Regions from separate parts of the Paenibacillus sp. GM2FR genome, predicted to be linked through region 3. Evidence: a T-box and tRNA genes for the amino acid it is inferred to sense, from the RefSeq annotation. Region 3 holds a T-box; the other regions hold tRNA genes.
The links. The T-box of region 3 lies ahead of leuS (leucine--tRNA ligase). A T-box ahead of a tRNA ligase gene usually reads a tRNA of that ligase, here a tRNA-Leu.

Region 1 (4,978 bases), 3.5 Mb from region 3:
GCCCACGTCTACTTGGTTATTATGCATTTTCAATCTGCGTTTTTTAAGTATGCCGGTCAACCAGGCAGACCCGTCGCGGCCGGGAGCAATCATCACCAGATTCGCCTCATGGACCTCTCCGCCCTTCATCGCAATGCCGGTGACGCGGTGAGTTCCGTCTTCTTTGACGGTAACAATGTCCTCGACTTCCGCCCGGAAAGCCATATCAATTCTAGTCTTCAAATATTCATATATCGACTTCAGAATCTCCAAATTCTGCTCGGTTCCAAGATGTCTTACCTGAGCACGCAGCAGCTTCAGGCCTGCTGCGTATCCACGCTGTTCAATATCCCGGATCGCATTTGTTGTCGGGTCCGTAATGGCGGGTGTCGCTCCATGCTCCAGATTGATAGCGTCGACATATTGGATGAGCTCCATGACTTTGGAGCCGGGCAAATAATCGGTCATCCAGCCGCCAAACTCCGTGGTGATGTTGAATTTGCCGTCGCTGTATGCGCCCGCCCCACCAAATCCGGCTGTTATCGAGCAGGCCGGCAAACAACCGGCAAATTCCTTACGTCCTACTGCCGGTGGACAGAGCTTAATCTTCTCCTCCAGGATCGGACAGCTTCTCCGGTAAATATCATGTCCCTTGTCAACCAGCAGCACCTTGCTTCCTGGTGACTTCAATGTCAGTTCATAACAAGCGAAAATACCGGCCGGACCGGCACCCACAACGATAACATCATATTTGCTCATCATATCCCCCTGTGTGTTTGACTGTCGCTTCTGCACACCGCTTCTGGACACAAAAAAATCCTGCTTCGAATAGGTATGCTTGCGCATCCTATTCGTAGTCAGGAATTTAAGGTCCCTTGTAGAAACCCCTGAACCTTATTTTCAGGGATATACGAATAAGCTTCTTTGTTCTTCATCAACCATAGTTAATATAAAACGGATTTACGAATGAGTCAATAGATAATTCGTTTATCGTTCGGATTTGACTCCATACATCCTCGTCTATAACCTCTTTCCCCTCTATAAATATCATGAAAAAGCGAACGATACATCAAAATAATCAATCCAACAGGTAGGTCTATCGGACCATTACATCCGACTTATAAATCAGGTAACAACGAAATGGAAACAATTGTTTGATGATTGGCTATTGAAAAGTGAGTGTCGAATATTGTAGTATTGTGTTAAAAAAATCGGAGGAATTATGCCTACACAACTGCAGCAAGAAAAACACTCCATTGAGGCGTGGTCCCTGATCAATCGTAAATATTTGGGGAAAGGTGTGCGAGTCAAGCGCTTTCGCCGGCCGACCCGCTGCCAAATTCGCAACCGCGTCCTACTAGCCGTACTTATGGCCAACGATATCAAATTGTCGCAATTGGCCGAGGAACTGGGAGTATCCTCCCGTAGTGTCAGCGCCTGGGTATATGAGGGACGCGTTCCCGGTAAAAACAACCTGGAGAAGGCCTGTGACTACTTGGGTTATCCCCGCCACATTCTCTTCAGGGAAGAACTGCTGGACAAGTCACCTTTAATCTGTCAGCCGGCGCCTTCCCGTTTCATGAAACGCACCCTGACACGATCACCAGTTAGCAATCGGATTCTGACAGGTCTGTGCATGGTTCATGATTTGTCGGTAAGCGATGTCAGCCGCTGGATCGGCGTTCATCCCGGCACATTCCGCAAATGGCTGCACCAGGGCACCGTGCCGTCAGCAGCGTTCCAGGAAAAAGCGGAACAGTTCTTCCGTATCCCTAAATCTGTTCTATTCGCAGATTGCGCATTAAAGCAAAATTCCTAATTGAAGTTGCACGTTATATTATAACCATACTTACTATTCAACCAATGCTCAGCTTGCCGGGTCGATCCGGCTAAGCCGGGCTTATTTTCTGTTACGGCATATTTCGAGATGATCAGGGAATACAAGTAACATTCCGTTTGCATCATCCAACAATTGAGGTGACAGAAAGATGACGCTACGTCAAAAGCAAATTGGTGCTGCATTGGGATTGCTGGCCGGAACAACCATGGGAAGCGGTTTTGGATTCCTGCTGGGCTGGCACTCCTTGAATCTGATCGTCCTGGTGGTCCTCTTCGGTTTATTCGGAGTAACGGCTGGTCTTTGGCTAGGCTCCCGAATGATATTCAAAGAGTTGCCTTAATGAACGATACGATTCATCGTTCTGCCTCTTCCTCGCTGAGAATGGAGGCAGAACCACAAAAAGAAGACCGGAGATTCCGGCCTTCTTTGTTATTCATTCGTTATGGGGCCTCGCAGAAACAACATATAACGGTCAAGACACAGCAGCGCCTTCGTTCCTGGGAGCTTCAGCAGCTTCATCGGTGATAGCTCCCGTGGCAGGGCGGCCGACAGTCGTATCCGGTATATCCTGGTTGATCCAAGTTTTGCCTCCGTCCTCGGTTTTGGCTTGACCGCTGAATCCCGTTTCAGGCGATGTGAAATGGAGAAATCCGGCATTCGGCGTGCTTCCAATCCGAATCCACGTCTCCCCGCCATCCATAGTGCGGTACAGATCGTTATTCTCCATCACCGTCCACGCCTGCTTACCATTCAGCGCGAAGATTTGACGTACGGTGCCTTTCGGCTGAGCTTGAACCTCCCATTCCGTACCACCGTTATCACTAAAAGCAATCCAGCCTTCTCCGCCAATCCAGCCCGAGCTATGATTAATGAGCCGGACCGCCGTCACATCCGCTAAATCCACATCGGGCTCAGCGGCCTGATGATCTGGAGTAACGTCCGTATCCTCATCCGGTTCTGCAACAGCACCGCTTCCCGCGGCGTCATCGTCTTCTGAGCCGGATGAGGGCTCTGTCTCCGGGGCATCCTCATTCGAAGAATTCACCGATTGCTCCGGTACCGGAAGCTCAGCCGTATTCCCCTCATCCGTCGATTGACATCCAACAGACAAACTAACGACAACAAGCAGCAACAAAATAAAGCTAAGCCCTTTTCGAGGTTTTATCACAGGATCACACCCCTTGTATTCATAATAACCAGCCAGTAATGCTAACAGGTCTTATATTATAAATCCAACTCCATCGAATTTACCCTAAAGCTGAACGGTTCCTCTTGTTTAGTATAACGCGATTTCCACATGAAGAGGAACGAAAAAAGCTGTTCTTCAAGTTAAATTTCCACTTGAAAAACAGCTTTGCTTCATAGATGCGGTCGAGAGGACTCGAACCTCCACGGGGGTTAGCCCACACGGACCTGAACCGTGCGCGTCTGCCAATTCCGCCACGACCGCATGTTATGTAAGTCGTGATCGAGTTGATCACCGTAATTAAGAGTATATTACGCCCAGAGTTAAAAAGCAAGCATTTTTTTAAAAAAAATGTCGAAACCATCAAACTATATATGGTTTCGACAGCTCAAGTTGATCTCAGATGGTCCATTGATCATGTATGACGCCAGATAACACCCAGTTCTCCCCATCTTGTTCAAATACAAGCCGGAGGCTTTCCCAATCCATCCCCGCATAATCAGGATGAACTCCATCGAAGTAATACTCGACGATGACAGCTCCCTTATACTGGCTGCTTGCATTGTTCACCGTATTTCCTTCGCTCTTGGATTGGTTGTAACCGATCCATGGCGCTGCGGCAAAATAGCGGGTATAGATGAATTTATTAAAATAGTTCTCAAAATTCATCGAGATTGGTTCTCCGCTGCCATCATACTCACCCCATCGGTATAAGGTATCGTGGTTAAATCCCTTCCTCAGCTGCTGCTTGCCAAGTGTGACATCCTTCTGCCGGTCAACATGCGCATAAGGGGAAAAAGTGATCCCGTTTGGATGAGCGAGCTCTGCAAGCTTTTCAAAATCCTTGTTTTTCAAAAATGTCATCGCTTGATCACTCATCTTGGACAGAACTGCTTCTGCCTCCTTCGGTGTGAGTAACGGATAGATCATAGCTTCTTTAGCCTGGTTATTCCAAACAACCTTACCTCCCAGACCCTCTGCCGAGAATCGGAGGGGGATATAAATACGTCCCTCCTTGAGCAGAGGCGGGGCATCCAGGGTCACAGCTTTGCCGTCTTTCATGGCATGATTCTGCCCCACGGTGTAACTCGTTGTATGTGTGCCATTACTTACAATGGCCGTCTGCTTGGCTTGGTCCCAACGCACTTCGGCTCCCATCGCTGTTGAAATGCCGCGGAAAGGCACCATCACCCTGCCGTTATGAATAAAGGGAGGTGATTCCAGCAGAAGTCGGCCTCCATTCACCCGAACTTCGATAGGTCCACCTGAGGATGTGTCCGCAGCCCAAGCTTCTCCCCCATATGCCACGGAACCGGTCATCCCTAACACTACCGCCACGATCCCAGCCAGCAGCCTTCTCACGCCTTGACGTTTCTTCATCACAAACTCTCCCCTCCTAAAGCCCGGTTCACTATCTATTTTCATTATATAAGATCTATAACCCTTAGGCCCATCTATAAACGGATTTACTATACTTCTGTCCCAGCCGTCTCGATTGGATAAAAACTCTCCACTGTATGTTTATTCAATAAACCCTTCATACTAATACAACGTTGTCATGGATTGGCGTGTCATAAACCATATGAAATGTGAGGAAATAACGATGTATATCAAAAAATATGCGATCATCCTGCTGTTAGGCTCCCTCTGCCTTTCTTATACCGTGCTTACAGATTGTCTGTTCGGGTTCCCATGGTATAACTTTATCATCAACTGGCAGTTTACTCTATTCTCCATCATAGAGAAGCTAACGGTTACGGTGCTGCTATGTCTCCTGATCCTTCCCGATTGTTATCGGGCATTCAAAAATAAAAAGCCCCGTGATTCAAACCAAAGTCCTGGAAACGCGGGACAAGGTTCATGAATCGGAGCTAGATTCGGACTTTGCCTTTCCCTCAGAACTTACCCTGCGTATCAAACCGATCAGGACAAGCAGCAAGGGCACTGCGATTGAAAATATAGGGAGAACCGTA
Region 2 (4,978 bases), 3.4 Mb from region 3:
GCTTTAATTATGGATATGGGCCGGGAATTTGCGGCGAGATTTAAAGAGAGCGGCGTGACCAAGGTCGTGACGCTGGAATCCTCCGGCATTTCTGTTGCATTTGCCGCGGCGCTTGAATTGGGAGTCCCCATGGTATTCGCCCGGCGCAAAAAAACGCTGCTCGCCGATCCAGACGCCTTATGTGAGCGGGTTCCGTCTTTCACCAAGGGCATTGTCACGGATATTATGGTATCGCGCCAGTTTATCGGTGAAGGGGATAAATTGCTCTTCATTGATGACATTATCGCGAACGGAGACGCTGCAAGAGGCCTGATCAAGATCATTGAACGGGCAGGGGCGGAATTAATCGGGCTTGGCGTTGTGATTGAAAAGAGTTTCCAGGCCGGAGCGAGAACGCTGCGCGAACAGAATATTCATGTGGAGTCGCTTGTCACCATATCGTCGCTTGAGGACGGCAAGATTACGTTCAGCTAGGATCAGGATTATATCAAGCGCTTATGGCATGACAGGATAGAGCTGAAAGGTAGGCCTTAAGTCATGAACGTTTGTACCCTGGCCTTTGGCGTGCGTAATCATGGAAATTCGTAGACGAATTTAAATGCATTTCAGCCTAAAATCACAACAAAATCTTTTCGCCTCCGTGATTTTCGCTTATAATAAAGAGGTAGGCAAGAGAGAGGAGGCAGCACCATGGGGAAACAACCTGTAACCGAGCCGTTTTTGATTGAGAAGCTGAATGAAGCAAAGGTACATTTTGAACGTGCTTTGGATTGTAAACATACGGAGTTTGATGATCTATATCCCTATATGATTGAACATCCTCAGTTTTTCTGGTACAAACGCTATGTTGCCTGGTCAGAACTGCTGACGATTGCCGGATTGTGTGAGGAGGTTTCCTTCGAGTGGAAGGAACAGTTTACGCCTCAGCAGGTAGAATATATCGAAAAGCGCGTCATGTCTTCAACCGTTCTGGATTTTTGGTACGAGAAGAATGACAGTATCGAGCCGGCACAGCGTTAATGGGTATATAGAACATCTCTTAGTCGGGATGTTTGTCGATATCGCAACGCATTCAAAAGACCTAAATGATCTCATTTAGGTCTTTTTTTGCACAGTAAGTTTATGAAGGAGGTATGGTGATGATTAGCGATGAAAGACTTGATGAGCTTAGGCTCTCTGGCGAATTGGTCCGGGTTGTGCGGGATGGCTTGGAGACCAATGATATTATAGGCTTTGTCGTAGCCTGGGACCCCGAGCAGGTCATTATACGCCGCAGAAACCGGCGGGTCGTTAAACTGGATCGCCGCTACAGCTACCAGCTTAAAAAAGATCCAAGAGTAAGCCCGATCGAAGAGTAGGCATAGATCTCGCACTCGTCGGACAACTTAACCTCGCATCAAATTTTTTGTGGAAGAGGTGCTTTAGGTTATGGAAATGTCCAATGACAAGGTTTCGGCTTATAAGAATGAAATTCTGAATTTGAAGCAGAGCATGCCGGATATGGCAGAGGCGTATCATCAGTTCACCGGCGTCTGCTTTCAGGATGGCGAGCTGGATGAGCGAACGAAGCAGCTGATCGCACTGGGGATCGGACTGTTTGCCAATAATGAGCTGTGTACCTTCTATCATATGGAGGAAGCCCGTGCGAAGGGAGCCTCGGATGCGCAGATTATGGAGGCTGTAGCCGTGGCGTCTGCCGCCAGCGCGGGACATGCTCTCTCGCAGGGACTGACCCGCGTGCAGCATAATCTTCATTGATTCGCGATCACCAATAACCGTCTCACCGGAGCAATCTTGTTCAGGGGGAGACGGTTATTCTCTGTTTAAGGGGCAGCGATTTAGCGGGCGGAAACAGCGGCAGGAGGATGGGCTTGCATAGAGGACTCGGTCTCGGGCGAGACCAGTCCAAGATAGGCTCGCATGCGGTCCATCATCTCCTCACGGAAGGATGGCCATAGAATGTTCATCGAACCAATGTAACCACGACATGCATATCGCGCCTGGATTCCTTCCTGGTTTTGCCCGATATCATACACCTTGATCGCCCGCTTGGTAAATTCTTGCTTCACCTCACGAAGAAGCACAGCAGCCCGTTTGGCTCCGTTCCCCACAACCTCTACATACAATTGAGGGCTCTTGAAGACACCGCTCTCCTGAATGATTCGGCAATCCCTTTCAAACACCTTATGGATGAACATCAGCAGCAGATAACTTTTGATCAATGCTCGTTCCTCCGTCGTAACAGCCGGTATGGCCATCAACATCACCGCCTTTATATAGAAAATGGTTATTGAATGAGAACTTATGTTCTTATTTTAACCGAAAAACAGGTTTTTAATCAAGTTCAAAAAAAATGTTGACTCGATTCACATGGCGTGATATTATATATCTTGTCGCCGCTGATAAGGACTTGTCTCCTATAAGCGATGAACATGATACGCGGTCGTGGCGGAATTGGCAGACGCGCACGGTTCAGGTCCGTGTGGGCTAACCCCCGTGGAGGTTCGAGTCCTCTCGACCGCATTCTTCTGAAGAAGCTCGTAAACTTGCTTTTTAGCAGTTTACGAGCTTTTTTTGTGTTTAGATTTGGAAGGGGCGGGATGTAAGACTTTAACCAAAATAAATGATGCGCGTATTATATTAAATAATGAAATATATGGATAATTGAAAGAAGGGATTGCCTTGCCAGCTAAGTCATTGGATCCTCAGGAGCAGCTCGCGGCCTATGCTTGGCTGCAAGCATTGGGGACGAATATTGCCGCGCTTGGTCAAACGAAAATGCTGTCCAAAAGAAGGAAGCAGCAAGATGAAGGTCAACGGCTCTCCATCCTTGGAAATGCGATGCAGTCGATAGCCAACGCCGCTCAGGCTAAAATTACCGCGGAGCTGCGGGGCACGGCTGCGAATAAGAAAGCCAACGATCTGACGGTGGCCGGCAATCTTCTGCAATCCGTCGGAAATGCGCTGCGGGTCATTGCGGGAGCGGGGGATTCCTGAATGACGATGCTTTTTACTTTTTGAAGGGGAGCTGAACCGAATCAATAAGGAATATGAAACAAGACGTTTTCCGGCGACGGGACGTGTCTTGTTTTTATTTCTTAGTAAAAAGGTTGTGTGTCTATGCTGAATGCACCTTGCTTACATATTTGCATACCTTTTCTCAAACAATACGGTTAGGTGTACATTAGCATGAAAATGAATGGAAAGGGGAGTAACCATGCGGAACGTATATAAAAAATCGGCTATCTTGCTATGTGTGGTATGGATCCTCGTGAACGCAGGTCAGATCGGATATGGGGCGGGAGTGATGAGGATCCCAGCGGCAGCTCCTCATCATCAAGAAACAAAAGAGATGCACAAAGAATCCGGGAGCAGCAGGCATGGTCAAGAAGCGAAAGTTAAAAAGTTAGCCGTCATCATCGATGATTTTGGCAATGATCAGAAAGGGACTCAGGAAATGCTCAATCTGCCTGTCAAGATCACGGTCGCCGTGATGCCTTTTTTGTCGACAAGCGTGAAGGACGCCGAAGCCGCGCATCGTCAAGGCCATGACGTCATTATCCATATGCCCATGGAGCCAAAGCAAGGACGATCTTCCTGGCTAGGACCGGGTGCCATTCTGAGTTCGCTCACCGATGAGGAGATTCGTAAACGCATGGAAGAGGCAATCGATTCGGTCCCTTACGCCGTAGGGATTAATAATCATATGGGCTCCAAGGTTACCGGGGATGAGCGGGTCATGTCCATTGTACTCGAAGTATGCAGGGAGAGAGGGTTGTTCTTTATCGACAGCAAGACAAACTACCGCAGCGTGGTTGGCAAATTGGCAGCGGAGAAGGGGATGCCGTCCATCGCCAATGACATATTCCTGGATGATGTTCATACCGTTCAGCACGTGAGTAAGCAGCTGCAGACTGCGGCACAGCATGCGGAAGAGAGAACATCCTGCATTGCCATTGGCCATGTCGGCAAATATGGAACGCGAACGGCAGAAGCACTGAAAGGAACCATTCCGAAACTGCAGACAAAGGTGGAGTTTGTCGGTATCAGCGATCTGGTCAGAGAGCATTCAAGCTGGAGGCCTGATCCGCTTCGTGCGCATTAGCGCAATAGCAGAACCGATGGCAATGTAATGGCATCTTGTGAGTAACTGGACGGTACAAAGGTTATCGGACAATGGTCAGCCCACTCCCTGCACGGCCATAAAAAACAATAGCCTTCCATACAAGGTCCCGGTGATTCGGATCCCTGTATGGAAGGCTGTACTTATGTTGAGGTGCATTCAATTTATCGGATACGGGAATCGGTGAGCTTGAATTGTCCTACCAGCTGCTGCATGGATTTTGCAATAACTTCAACATTGCCGGAAGTGTACCTTACGCTTTCGATTTCCTGTGTAAGCTCCTGTACCTTGCTCTCCACATCCTTGGAAATCTTCCGGTTCTCCTTGCTGACCGATGCAATTTTCTCCATGAGCTGTACCACTTTATCAACAGCCTGATGCTTTCGCAGATCATCCTCGGCAGCGGCGGCGAGCAGCTCGGAGGCAGCGGAAACCAGCAGATTCCCTTCTTGCACGACCTTGGTTCCTTCCTTCATTGATAGCACGGCTTGCTGGGCGTCTTTATAGATATGGCTGATAATTCGATGGACCTCTTCCGTGGACTGTCTGGTCAGTTCGGACAGCTTCCGGATTTCGCTAGCAACCACGGCAAATCCTTGTCCGTGTTCTCCGACCCGCGCCGCCTCAATCGAAGCATTCAGGGCCAGTAAATGGGTTTGGGAGGATATTTGCTCGATGGCGTGCAGCACGCCGGTGACCTCCTGAACGGTTCCCATGAAATTCCGGATCGTCTGATTCGTTTCCTCGACTTTTGAGGAGATATGGGACATCTTGTCTCCGATACGGACCACTTCATTCTTGGCTACATCAATCTGTTGATTCGCTTGCCGTTCCAGCTGGCGTAGGGTCTCCCGC
Region 3 (4,978 bases):
ATGCTCTATGCGCCGGTGGGCAAAGCCCAGCCGGTGTGCAAGCCCGGAGAGTTTATGTTTGCCGCCATGTCGCTGGAGCATGGCCATATATACGGCATGTGTAACGGATTAATCGAGGCCGGGGCGACGTTGAAGTGGGTGTATGACTCAGACCCCGCGAAGGTTGCGGCTTTTTGCAAGGCTTATCCGAGTGTAACGGTCGCTTCGTCCGAGGCACAAGTGCTTCAGGATGCGGAGGTTCATCTGGTAGCGGCTGCCGCCATTCCTTCGGAAAGATGCGAGCTTGGCCTGAAGGTCATGTCGCATGGCAAGGATTATTTTACGGATAAAACGCCTTTCACCACGCTGGAGCAGGTGAACGCAGCTCGCGCGAAAGCCGAGGAGACAGGTAAGAAGTACATGGTCTATTACAGTGAACGGCTGCATGTGGAGAGTGCCGTCCATGCAGGAAGTCTGATCCAGGACGGGGCAATCGGGCGAGTGGTGCAGGTGATGGGAACAGGACCGCACCGATTAAATGCGCCCTCCCGTCCGGACTGGTTTTTCCGTCATCAACAGTACGGCGGCATTCTGTGTGATATCGGCTCCCACCAGATTGAACAGTTTTTGTTTTATGCGGGCTGCCGCGATGCCAAGGTGCTCAGCAGCAAGGTGGGCAATTATGCGAATCCGGAGTACCCGGAGCTGGAGGATTTCGGAGATGCAACGCTAGTGGGGGACAACGGGGCCACGAATTATTTCCGTGTCGACTGGCTGACACCTGGAGGCCTTGGCACCTGGGGCGACGGAAGAACCTTTATTCTGGGCACAGAAGGATACATTGAGCTTCGCAAATACATCGATATCGCAAGGAATCCGCAGGGCGATCATCTGTACCTGGTTAATGGCGAGGGAGAGTTTCATATGGAGCTTCGAGGCAAGGTAGGCTACCCATTCTTCGGAGAGCTTATCCTCGATTGTCTGGAACGTACGGAACATGCCATGTCCCAGGAGCACGCCTTCAAAGCCGGAGAGTTGTGCGTGATTGCCCAAAATGAAGCCGTGCGCATTCCATAAAATCATATATAATAGAGAAAACCCCGTTACGTTGAGGGTTATATAACTCCAAAATCGCTAAAGGGGCGATTCTCTAGATGACCTCATCTTCCCATATGATGCCGGGATTTGATCGCATGCAGCTGCAAGCGCCGTTTGATCTGATCTATTACAATGAACGGCCGTTGTCGGGCGGGCAGTTTCATTCGCATGCTTTTTATGAGATTTATTACTTTCACGAAGGACGCTGCACTTATTTGATCGGTGATTCCATTTTTGCCCTGAAGCCGGGGGATCTGCTCCTGATGAACGGGCTCACGCTCCATTGTCCGAATGTAGAGCCTGATTCCAGATACGTCAGAAGCATTCTGCATTTCGATCCTGCCTGGATTTGCAAGGGGCTTTCGGAGACGGCCAGATCGATATTGCTGGACCCCTTCGAAACGCTGCGTAATCATCGCATGACACTGACAGGGGCAAACCGTGACGAATTCGAAGGGATGCTGGCCGATATACATCGTCTCTCGGCATCCACGACCGGTTTTCGCCAGGAGCGGATGACCTTGCGTATTCAGGAGATGATGTACGTCATCGCGGACTGGTGCCAGGACGCTGTGCAGGATCAGGACTCCATCTCCGAGAAAGAGCGGCATGTCCAGCATGTCGTATCGTTTGTCGAGGAAAACTACATGCATGATCTGACGCTGGAGCGAATCGCCCGCGATATGCATATTACGAAACACTATTTATCCTCCTTGTTTAAGGAGGTTACCGGAACGACGGTGTTTAAATATTTGTATCACCGGCGGATTAACCAAGCTAAAATTTTGCTCAGGCTCCACCCGCATCTCAGCATCACGGAAATCAGCCAGGCATCAGGTTTCAAGCATTTGGCTCATTTCAGCCGGATGTTCAAGGCCATGGTCGGGACGACGCCGGAATATTATCGCAGAAACGGTGAAGAGCTTCCGTTGACTTGATCGGACTTTTTGGGTATAATAGCCACATTAAAACGGTAATATGAACGCGATGATGAGGATCAATCGTTCCACTTTCGATCATGCAGAGAGCCGGTGTCTGGTGAAAACCGGTTGACGATAGGGATGAACTCGCCTCGGAGCAATGGTGTTAACCCGGCCGCTGGAGGGCTGTATTCCGGCAGATTCGGCCGCTGAAGCACCGTCGTCTCATCCGCGATAAGGATGCAAAGGGAGTGAAAGGCAAAGCATGCCTTTGGCTAACTAGGGTGGTACCACGGGAATCAAACCTCTCGTCCCTAGCGATCAGCGCTATGGATGATGAGGTTTTTTTGTTTTTTGGGCAATGGCATAGGCCTTGTCTCTCGACTGTGAAGGAGGAGCAATGAAGTATGACGGACAATCAACCAACCGGCCACGGCTACCAGCCGCAGGCCATCGAACCGAAATGGCAGCAATACTGGGATGAGAACAAAACCTTTAAAACGGAAGATTCATCATCCAAACCGAAATTTTACGCACTGGATATGTTTCCGTACCCATCAGGCGCAGGCTTGCATGTAGGACATCCGGAGGGGTATACAGCGACTGACATCGTGTCCCGTTACAAGCGGATGCGCGGATACAACGTGCTTCATCCTATGGGATGGGATGCTTTCGGTCTGCCAGCGGAGCAGTATGCAATGGATACAGGCAAACATCCTCGCGAGTTTACCGTGCAGAATATTGATACGTTCCGCCGCCAGATCAAATCTCTCGGCTTCTCGTATGATTGGGACCGTGAGATCAGCACAACCGATCCGGAATATTATAAATGGACCCAGTGGATCTTTATCCAGCTCTATAAGCGCGGTCTTGCCTATGTGGCTGAAGTGCCGGTGAACTGGTGCGAAGCGCTCGGTACCGTGCTTGCGAACGAAGAGGTCATCGACGGCAAGAGCGAACGCGGAGGCCATCCGGTCGTACGTAAACCGATGCGCCAATGGATTCTGCGTATTACCGAATATGCGGATCGTCTGCTTGAGGATCTGGATGAACTGGACTGGAGCGAAAGCCTGAAGGATATGCAGCGCAACTGGATCGGCAAATCCACAGGCGCTGAGGTCTGTTTTGACATCGAAGGTTACGATGGTCATCTGGAGGTGTTCACAACCCGTCCGGATACGCTGTTCGGGGCAACCTACTGCGTCCTGGCGCCGGAGCATGACCTCGTCGATAAAATTACGCCAGCCGATCAGCGTGAAGCCGTCAAGGCTTATCAAGATCAAGCAGCCCGTAAAAGCGACTTGGAGCGGACGGATTTGGCCAAGGATAAAACCGGTGTATTTACGGGTGCATACGCCATCAATCCGGTAAACGGCGCTAAGGTGCCGATCTGGATCGCGGATTATGTGCTTGCCGGCTACGGAACGGGGGCCATCATGGCGGTTCCGGGTCATGACAGCCGCGACTGGGAGTTCGCGAAGCAATTCGGTCTTCCGATTATTGAAGTCGTTCAGGGTGGAAATGTCGAGGAGGAAGCATACAGCGGCAGTGGCGCGCATGTGAATTCCGGCTTCTTGAACGGGTTGGACAATGAAGCGGCTATCCAGGCGATGAATGAATGGCTGGAAAAAGAGGGCAAGGGCAAAAAGAAGGTAACTTACCGTCTGCGCGACTGGCTGTTCAGCCGTCAACGCTACTGGGGTGAGCCGATTCCGATTCTGCATTTGGAAGACGGAACGATGAAGACCGTGCCTGAGGATCAGCTTCCATTACTGCTGCCGGATGTGGATCAGATTAAACCTTCCGGTACCGGCGAATCGCCGCTGGCTAACGTTACGGAGTGGGTGGAAACGGTAGATCCCGAAACCGGCATGAAAGCCCGCCGCGAGACCAATACGATGCCGCAATGGGCCGGCAGCTGCTGGTACTACCTGCGTTACATCGATCCCCGTAATAATGATGAATTGTGCTCTAAGGAGAAGCAGAAGGAATGGCTGCCGGTTGACCTCTACATCGGTGGTGTGGAGCATGCGGTGCTTCATTTGCTGTATGCGCGCTTCTGGCACAAAGTATTGTATGACCTGGGCGTTGTCGATACGAAGGAGCCTTTCCAGAAGCTGGTCAATCAGGGTATGATCCTGGGCAACAATAATGAGAAAATGAGTAAGTCCCGCGGCAATGTCATCAATCCGGATGATATTGTGAACGAATACGGTGCCGACACGCTGCGCGTGTACGAGATGTTCATGGGGCCGCTGGAAGCGACCAAACCATGGAACACCAATGGCGTTGAAGGAACACATCGTTTCCTCTCCCGGGTATGGCGCCTGTTCATCGGGGACGACGGTCAATTGAACCCTAAAATCGTGGAAGGCGAGGGTACGGACGAATTCAAACGTACGCTGCACAAAACGATTAAGAAAGTAACGGAAGACTTTGAGCATATGCGCTTTAACACAGCGATCAGCCAGCTGATGGTATTCATCAACGAGGGATACAAGACGGAAGAGCTTCCGCGCAAAGCGATGGAGAACTTTGTTCAGCTGCTTTCCCCGCTGGCCCCTCACCTGGCTGAAGAGCTGTGGAGCCGTTTAGGCTACACGGAGAGCGTAACCTACGTGCCATGGCCGGAGTACGACGAGGCTTGGACTGTAGAGGCCGAAGTTGAGATTGTCGTTCAAGTTAACGGCAAAATCGTAGAACGTGCCAAAATCTCGAAAGACATGGACCAAGAAGCCATGCAACAACATAGCCTCTCCCTTCCAAATGTCAAGCAGGCGCTGGAAGGAAAGAGTATTCGCAAAGTCATTGCCGTACCGGGTAAACTGGTCAATATCGTGGCCGGTTAATCGTAAAACCGAAGGCAGCATCCAGTTTGGCCAAATCCTCCTCATACTTGTCGTGTGTGGTTTTGATCAATTGGTAGAACAATCCGTCCAGGTTTGAATCCAGCAGTGCCAAAGCCTGGGCCGTGATGCCTC

Region 1: it has a tRNA-Leu gene. The T-box ahead of leuS (leucine--tRNA ligase) is inferred to sense a tRNA for this amino acid. The anticodon was not compared.
Region 2: it has a tRNA-Leu gene. The T-box ahead of leuS (leucine--tRNA ligase) is inferred to sense a tRNA for this amino acid. The anticodon was not compared.

Annotation. Positions count from the first base shown of each region.
Region 1 covers NZ_MKZM01000008.1:3,644,426-3,649,403, forward strand. The annotation lists gene PAEVO_RS16560 (NAD(P)/FAD-dependent oxidoreductase) at 1-738, opposite strand, end outside; purine riboswitch at 814-913, opposite strand; gene PAEVO_RS16565 (helix-turn-helix domain-containing protein) at 1,202-1,798, shown strand; gene PAEVO_RS16570 (hypothetical protein) at 1,968-2,159, shown strand; gene PAEVO_RS16575 (WD40/YVTN/BNR-like repeat-containing protein) at 2,292-2,987, opposite strand; tRNA gene PAEVO_RS16580 (tRNA-Leu) at 3,186-3,269, opposite strand; gene PAEVO_RS16585 (copper amine oxidase N-terminal domain-containing protein) at 3,405-4,385, opposite strand; gene PAEVO_RS16590 (YczF family membrane protein) at 4,609-4,869, shown strand; gene PAEVO_RS16595 (GerAB/ArcD/ProY family transporter) at 4,864-4,978, opposite strand, start outside.
Region 2 covers NZ_MKZM01000008.1:3,549,051-3,554,028, reverse strand. The annotation lists gene PAEVO_RS16150 (xanthine phosphoribosyltransferase) at 1-474, shown strand, start outside; gene PAEVO_RS16145 (hypothetical protein) at 691-1,020, shown strand; gene PAEVO_RS16140 (hypothetical protein) at 1,140-1,358, shown strand; gene PAEVO_RS16135 (carboxymuconolactone decarboxylase family protein) at 1,429-1,758, shown strand; gene PAEVO_RS16130 (YhjD family protein) at 1,839-2,258, opposite strand; tRNA gene PAEVO_RS16125 (tRNA-Leu) at 2,440-2,523, shown strand; gene PAEVO_RS16120 (DUF6944 family repetitive protein) at 2,683-2,997, shown strand; gene PAEVO_RS16115 (divergent polysaccharide deacetylase family protein) at 3,218-4,105, shown strand; gene PAEVO_RS16110 (methyl-accepting chemotaxis protein) at 4,288-4,978, opposite strand, start outside.
Region 3 covers NZ_MKZM01000008.1:186,462-191,439, forward strand. The annotation lists gene PAEVO_RS00930 (Gfo/Idh/MocA family protein) at 1-1,056, shown strand, start outside; gene PAEVO_RS00935 (helix-turn-helix domain-containing protein) at 1,155-2,015, shown strand; T-box leader at 2,056-2,316, shown strand; gene leuS (leucine--tRNA ligase) at 2,405-4,846, shown strand; gene comER (late competence protein ComER) at 4,827-4,978, opposite strand, start outside.